Regions from separate parts of the Nonomuraea sp. NPDC048892 genome, predicted to be linked through region 1. Evidence: riboswitches for the same ligand, from Rfam matches in the RefSeq annotation. Region 1 holds a riboswitch; the other holds the start of a gene.
What was found. Region 1 has a riboswitch for cyclic di-AMP ahead of AB0C28_RS25440 (C40 family peptidase). Riboswitches for the same ligand answer to the same signal wherever they lie in the genome.
Positions count from the first base shown of each region.

Region 1 (3,716 bases):
TGCTGCGCAGGCTCGGTCGCGCCTAAGTTACGAAATGGCGGTTTAGTCGAACCACACCCGCCACTTCTGTACTATTTCGCCCCAGATATAATCCCTGGGAGGCGACAAAGTGAGGTTTGGCCGGGTGCCGGTGGCCACGGGTCTCGCGTTCGGGCTGATGCTGATCCCCATGGGGGCGGCCACAGCTGACCCCAAACCCACGCTCGCGCAGGCGAAGGCCAAGCTCGACAAGCTCAACGACAAGGCCGACAAGGTCGTCGACCGCTACAACACGGCGACCGAGCGCTACAAGAAGGCCAAGTCCACGTACGGCGAGCTCAACGCGAGCTACAAGCGCAAGCTGGCCACGGTCGCGGACCTGCGGGCCGAGGTCGTCGGCATGGCGGTCTCCAGCTACCAGGCCGGCAACGACGTCACCTCGTGGCCCGGCATCTTCGGCGCGCCCAACCCGCAGGACATGCTCGCCGGGCTGGCCCTGGCCGGGCAGGTCTCGCAGGAGAAGGCCGAGAAGCTGGCGGCCTTCGACCGGGAGAACCGGGGCCTGAAGGTCGAGCGGGGCAAGGCGCAGAAGGCGCTGCAGGACGCCGACAAGGAGCGCGACGGCGTCGAGAAGGAACGCGCGGAGATCCTCAAGCTGATCAAGGATCAGAAGAAGCTGCTGGAGAAGCTGGGGGCCTACAACCCGGGCAACCCCAACAGCGTGGGCCTGAAGTACACCGGCCCCGCCTCCGGCAGCGCGGCGGCGGTGCTGCGGTTCGCGTTCGCACAGGTGGGCAAGCCGTACCGGTTCGGTGCCACGGGGCCGAGCTCGTACGACTGCTCGGGGCTGACCCAGGCGGCCTGGCGGGCGGCCGGGGTCTCGCTGCCCCGTACGACGTGGCAGCAGTGGGCGTGGGGAGCCAACCGCAAGGTGGACCTCAAGTCGCTGCAGCCCGGTGACCTCATCTTCAGCGCGGGGCTCGGGCACGTCAGCATCTACGCGGGCAACGGGCAGATCGTGCACGCGCCGCAGACGGGTGACGTCGTCAAGGTGGTCAAGCTCTCGTCGTACGGCAGCACGCTGGTGGGGGCCGTGCGTCCGTAGCGCCGGTTTCCGATCCCGCCGTCCGGCCGCTCTCGGCCGGCGGCGGGATTTTTTCTGCCTCATCCTACTATGGATCATCGTTCGTGAGACGGAGTCGCGTTCTGGAATGCCTTGTGGCCTGTGTTGATGCCTACGGCCGCCGCCGTACATATCCGGAAATCTGCCGTGACCCTCCCTTAAGGCGGGCACAAGCCTCGGGAGCGCTCCCAGGTCCCGAACGCGTGATTTAAACGGGAAATCTGTGACATAAGCGACAACTTGGACCTGACAATCTTGGGCCCGCTCAAGTGTGAGCAGGGTCACACTTCCATAACATAACCTGGTGTTCCAGCAGGGGTTTCGAATCTGACAAAGTCCTCTGTCTGATCTTTACAGCCGGGCTCACGCTTTGCCGATCCTTGAACTTTCGGCGTAGCTTCTGGCGTCGTCGCGGTGCACAAGCCATGGCCCCGCGAACCCGCATCGGTCCCCTCTCGATGTGCGACAGATAGAAATCCGCCGGTCGTTCCCCGATATCCCCATGTCATTTCATCGGGGCTTCGACCTGCCGAATCCGTGCAGCCAGGAGGCACGGAGCCGGGGACCCAGCGATCCCACGTTTCCCCAGGGATCAGGGGTGAATCGGCGCGCTTATCGCGCCGTAGGGCGACTTCCAGGCCCGAATCCGTCAGCTAACCCGGTAGGCGTTCGTGGAAGACACAAGGAGAAATCCTGTCCAGCTCCCTGCATAACCCCCGTCTGTCCCGCCTTGCCCTGAGTGGCGTAGCGCTCACCATGACCGTGACGGCCGGAGGTTCCATCCTCCTTGCCCCAACGGCTCAGGCGGAGACGACGAGCGAATCGACCGTCACGACGGTGAAGGCGGAAACCACCGCCAAGACCTCGAAGAAGGTCACGGCCGCCCAGCGAAGGGCAGCCAAGGTCGCTCGGCAGCAAACGAAGGCCCGCAAGGCCGTCGCCGTGGCCAAGAACCAGATCGGTGACCCGTACCGATACGGAGCCACAGGACCTGGTTCGTTTGACTGCTCCGGTCTCGTCCAGTTCGCCTGGAAGAGAGCCGGAGTGAAGCTCCCGCGGGTGGCGAGCAGCCAGTTCGCCCGCATCAGGAACAAGATCTCCTGGCGGCGGTTGAAGCCCGGTGATCTCATGTTCTTCAACGGGCTCGGCCACGTCGGCATGTACGTCGGCAAGGGCAAGATGATCCACTCGCCTCGGACAGGCGAACGGGTGCGCATCGACAAGCTGGGCGGTTGGCGCCGGTCGTCATTCGTCGGCGCGGTCCGTCCCGGCATGTGAAGAAGCCCCGCCCGGATCCACGGAAAGCCTTCCCGGATCCGGACGGGGCTCTCGCACGTCCAAGGCGCCTCTCACACGTCCAGGGCCGCCCCCGGCCCGTCCCCGGCCCTCACGGCGCACCTACGGCCACCCGCGAGGCACGCCAGGGCACGTTCAGGATCCCCATGGCACGTCCGTGTCACCCTGTGGGGCCGGGCGGCCGGAACGGCGGTGTGGACCGGCCCGCGTGGGCGGCGGCGGATCGGCCGGGATGAAGTCCGTGCGGGTCCGGCTACGATCGGGCTTCGTGTCCGAGCAGGTGAGCCGACGAGCCGTGGTGGCCTGCCTGCTGCTCATCGCCTCCGGCGGCGCGCCGCTCCACGACTCCCCGATCCTTCCCCCGGAGGCGCGCGACCTCTGGCCGGGCCGCGGCACGGTGATCCGCCGCGGACGGCTCTCCACGGTCGTGGGCCCCGGCGACGGCAGCGGTGGCGGCAGCGGCGGTGAAGACGCCCGCGGCGCTGCAGGCGACGACAAGGGCGGCGGCAAGGACGGCGACGGCAGCGGTGGCGACGGGCTGGAGGAGCTGGCGGCGAGGGCCGACAGGGCCGGGCTCAGGGTCGCCCGGGTGCTCGGCCGGCCGGTGCGCCCGCTGGTGATCGTGCCGGACTCCGCCCGGGACGCCGCCCGCCTGGCGCGGGTGGCCCGGGTCGACGGGCTGGCCGCGCTGGCCGACGGCGGGCGCGTGATCGTCGTTCCCGAGCTCTTCGCCACCCTCACCCCCACCGGCAAGGACGTGGTGCTCGCCCACGAGCTTACCCACGTCACAGCGGGCACCGACGGGCTCCCGATCTGGCTGTACGAAGGGTTCGCCGACTACGTGGGCTACCGCGACGCCGGGCTGCCCGTGACGACCATCGCCGCCGAACTGGCCGCCGAGGTACGCGCGGGACGCCTGCCGGACGCGCTGCCCGGCCCCGCGGACTTCGCGGCGGACGGCCGGGACCCGGCGCGGCCGGCGCGCGCGTACCAGGAGGCGTGGCTGGCGTGTCGCTTCCTCGCCGACCGGTTCGGCGAGGAGACCCTGGTGAGGCTCTACCGCGCGGCCAGGACGACCGGCGCCGACCGGGCGCTCGCCGCGCGAGGACTCACGGCCGCCACACTGACGGCACGGTGGCGCGCGTACGTGCGGGATCAGCTCGGGTGAAGGGGAGCCAGATGAGCGAACGGCAGGACACGGAGGACTCACCGAGGCAGGACGAGCCCCCGGACGGCGCCACGACGGCGGTGACCGCCACGAACCCACCCGGCCCCGGCGACACCACCCCCGCCCCGGAACCCGCCCCAGGGCCCAGCC
Region 1 is NZ_JBEZFZ010000007.1:298,966-302,681, forward strand. It holds gene AB0C28_RS25430 (NYN domain-containing protein) at 1-26, shown strand, start outside; gene AB0C28_RS25435 (C40 family peptidase) at 110-1,084, shown strand; cyclic di-AMP (ydaO/yuaA leader) riboswitch at 1,620-1,785, shown strand; gene AB0C28_RS25440 (C40 family peptidase) at 1,859-2,380, shown strand; gene AB0C28_RS25445 (hypothetical protein) at 2,667-3,566, shown strand; gene AB0C28_RS25450 (M48 family metallopeptidase) at 3,578-3,716, shown strand, end outside.

Region 2 (3,716 bases), on a different contig from region 1:
GCCGGGCCGTCCGCGCGAGCGGGCTGCCGCGCGAGAAGGTGTTCGTCACCACCAAGCTGTGGAACGGCGACCACGACCGCGCCGAGGCCGCCTTCGACGAGAGCCTGACCCGGCTGGGGCTCGATCACATCGACCTCTACCTCATCCACTGGCCGGTGCCGCGGCAGGACAAGTACGTCCAGGCGTGGAAGGCTCTGGAGCGGATCTACCGCGACGGGCGCGTCAGGGCCATCGGCGTGTCGAACTTCACCGTCGCCACGCTCACCCGGCTCATGGACGAGACCGACATCACGCCGGCCATCAATCAGATCGAGCTGCACCCGTACCTGCAGCAGCGGGAGCTGCGCGCCTTCCACGAGGCCAACGGCATCCTCACCGAGGCGTGGAGCCCGCTCGGGCAGGGCAAGGGGCTGCTCACCGATCCGGCGCTGACGATGCTGTCGGACAAGTGCGGCAGGACGCCGGCGCAGATCGTGCTGCGGTGGCACCTGCAGCTCGGGAACGTGGTCATCCCGAAGTCGGTCACGCCGGCGCGGATCAAGGAGAACATCGACGTGTTCGACTTCATTCTCGACCCGGAGACGATGGCGGCCATCGGGGCGATGAACAGGGGGCAGCGCATCGGGCCGGATCCTGACACGTTCAACGTGGCGTGACGGGCGGTTCACCGCCTTTGTGACGGGAGAGGTTTTCGGGGTGTCCCGATTTATCCCCACATAACCATATTTTTACCTTTCCTGTACGATCTGCGGCGTGCGAGAATTCACCTGGGGAATAGCGGCGACCGGCGGCATCGCGCGTACGGTGGGGGCGGCCATAGCCGCCGAACCGGGCATGCGGGTGGGCGCCGTCGGCTCACGAGATCTGGCCAGAGCGCAGGCTCTGGCCTCGACGCTGGAGGCGGAGTCGGCCTACGGCTCCTACGAGCAACTGTGCGCCGATCCGGCGATCGACGCCGTCTACGTGGCCACCCCGCACGCCCAGCACCTCCAGGTGGCCGAGGCCGCCATCGCCGCCGGTAAGGCCGTGCTCTGCGAGAAGCCGCTGGCGGCCACCATGGACGACGCCGAGAAGATGGTGCGGCTGGCGCGCGAGGCGGGCGTGTTCCTGATGGAAGCGATGTGGATGCGGTTCAACCCCCTCATCCAGCAGATCGCGGCCGATCCGCGCTTCGGCGAGCTCCGCTCGGTGCAGGCCACCTTCGGCTTCGCCGCCCCGTACGATCCCGCGCATCGCCTGTGGGCGCCGGAGCTGGGTGGCGGCGCCCTGCTCGACCTGGGGATCTACCCGTTCAGCCTGGCTCAGCTGCTCCTCGGCACGCCCTCGGGCCTGAGCTTCACCGGCTCCCTGGCCCCGACCGGGGTGGACGCGGAGGCGGCCGGCACGTTGCTCTACCCCGGCGGACGGCACGCTCTCGTGGCGGCCTCGTTGCTGGGGAATTACCCGAACATGGCCAGTGTTGTGGGTACTCAGATGCGGGCGGACATCCCGGCGCCGTTCTGGGCGCCGAAGCGGATCCTCCTCACCGGGCCCTCCATGGAGCCGGAAGAGCACGTTCTCGATCCGGCGGACAACGGATACGCCGGGGAGCTTCGCGAAGTCCGTGCCGCCACGGCCGAAGGCAGGACCGAATCCTCGATCATGCCGCTTGACGAATCCCTTGCCATGATGGGACTTCTGGCCGACGCGCGCAGACAACTCACCTGACTGCGCTTTTATGGATTTGTAATCCTCTTGCCTCATGTATTACCTTATGAGGCACCTTGAGGCATACGCCCGGTTTGTCCGGCTATGTCTGACCATCGCACGAAAGATCACAGGATCGTCCTGTGACCGCTGAATCCGTCTTCGTACGGAACCGGGGACCCATGTCCTTGGGGTGAATCGGCACTCCGGTGCCGTAGGGCAGCTTCCACGCCCGAACCCGTCAGCTAACCCGGTAAGCGGCATGGAAGCAAGGAGTAACCCCCTCGATGGCCAAGTACCGTCTTACTGCTGCGCCCAAAACCGGCATCACCCGCGCCCTCCTGGGCGGAGCCATCCTGGCCTCCGCCCTCGGCGCCCCTCTCGCGGCCAACGCCGACACCGCGACCGGAGTAGCCGCGGCCACCGCCGCCAGGCACCCGGACTCCGCCACCGCCGCCCACAAGGCCGGTGACAGGAGCGAAGAGACCAAGGTCAACGTCACGGCCGACCAGGTCCTGTCCGTGGCCAAGGCCCAGATCGGCACCTCCGAGAACGCCTCCGGCGGCGGCACCAAGTACCAGCAGTGGTACGCCAACTCGAAGCGCGCCGCCGAAACCGTGGCCCGCGACGGCGGCAACCGCAACGCGTACCTGAACGCCGCCTGGTGCTCGATGTTCGTCTCCTGGGTCGGCGAGCAGACCGGCGCCCGCCCGCAGGTCGGCTGGGATGCCTACACCGTCGCCCACGCCAAGTGGTTCCGGGCCAACCACCGCTTCGGCGACGTCGCCAAGCCCGGCGCCGTGGTCTTCTTCTCCTGGAAGGGCGGCAAGTCCCTCAGCGACATCCAGCACGTCGGCTTCGTCCTGAAGGACAACCAGAACGGCACCATCTCCACGATCGAAGGCAACACCGGCAACGGCCGGGTCGAGGAGCGCGTCCGTCCGAAGTCGCAGGTCGTCGGCTACGGCTACCCGGACTACGCCGCCTGACAAACCCACCCACGAGCGCGCGCCCCACGAGGGGGCGCGCGCTCGCGCCTTTCCGGAGGTACGGGCCCCGCTCGGGGGCTCCCGGGCCCAGCCGGAGCGAGAGGTACGCCACCGCGAGCCTCGATCCGTCGAGCCGCCTCCACGACGCAGCGCAGGAGCACCTGCCGCCGATCCTCGCTGAAACCGTCCAGCAGGACCGCGGAACTGCTGCCGGCCAACGCGTGCGTGCGGAGATCCTGCTCCAACTCCGGCCACCACGAGGGCCGAAGATCCACCGGCTCCTCCGCCCCGACTCGGGCGGTTTCGATGAAGAGAACCGCGAGCGCCACGTCATAAGCCCAGAACATCGCGTCACCGGAGATCACCGGCACTGTCTCGCTCAACAGGACTCCTCCGCAGCCAATCGCTCCCAGCGCACATCATGGCCCGAAGACGCGTATGGGGACGCCGCTGCACCGGACAGAGCGAGACCCGGATAGGACCGGTCGAACCGATCACGTCCGCCGTACGTCATCAAGGCATGATGATGCGTGTGCTCGCGGCGTTCTCCATCGCGACAGTCCTGTTCCTGGTCACCGCCGGTCCGGTGACCGCCGCTTCGGGCTGCTCGTGTGCGATGCTCACGCCACGACAACAGGTCAGCGCGGCGACGGCCGTCTTCTCCGCTACCGTCACGGACGTCCGCGTGGGCGAATCGATGCTGAACGGCGGCTCCGTCACCGCCAGCCTCCGTGCCGACCACGTCTACAAGGGCGCGCCGACCGCCGAGTTCGAGGTCTTCACCAAGGCGCAGGGGCCGGCCTGCGGGTACAAGTTCGTGGAAGGCGCTCGCTACCTGGTGTTCGCCCGTACCCGAGGCTCAGAACTGAGCACGAGCCTGTGCTCGGGCAACAGACGTCTACCCGTCGGCGACCACCCGCTGCGACTCTCCGACCGAACCCAGGGTGCGAGACCGCTCACCCCCGAACTGATCACCGCCCTCGGAACCCCTGTCCGGGTCGAAGCCGAACCCCCGCCCGCTCCCGACAGGACCGGTGTCAT
Region 2 is NZ_JBEZFZ010000002.1:123,795-127,510, reverse strand. It holds gene AB0C28_RS06095 (aldo/keto reductase) at 1-656, shown strand, start outside; gene AB0C28_RS06090 (Gfo/Idh/MocA family oxidoreductase) at 754-1,707, shown strand; cyclic di-AMP (ydaO/yuaA leader) riboswitch at 1,825-1,961, shown strand; gene AB0C28_RS06085 (CHAP domain-containing protein) at 1,974-2,675, shown strand; gene AB0C28_RS06080 (hypothetical protein) at 3,196-3,716, shown strand, end outside.
Region 2: another riboswitch for cyclic di-AMP. It lies ahead of AB0C28_RS06085 (CHAP domain-containing protein); the one in region 1 lies ahead of AB0C28_RS25440 (C40 family peptidase).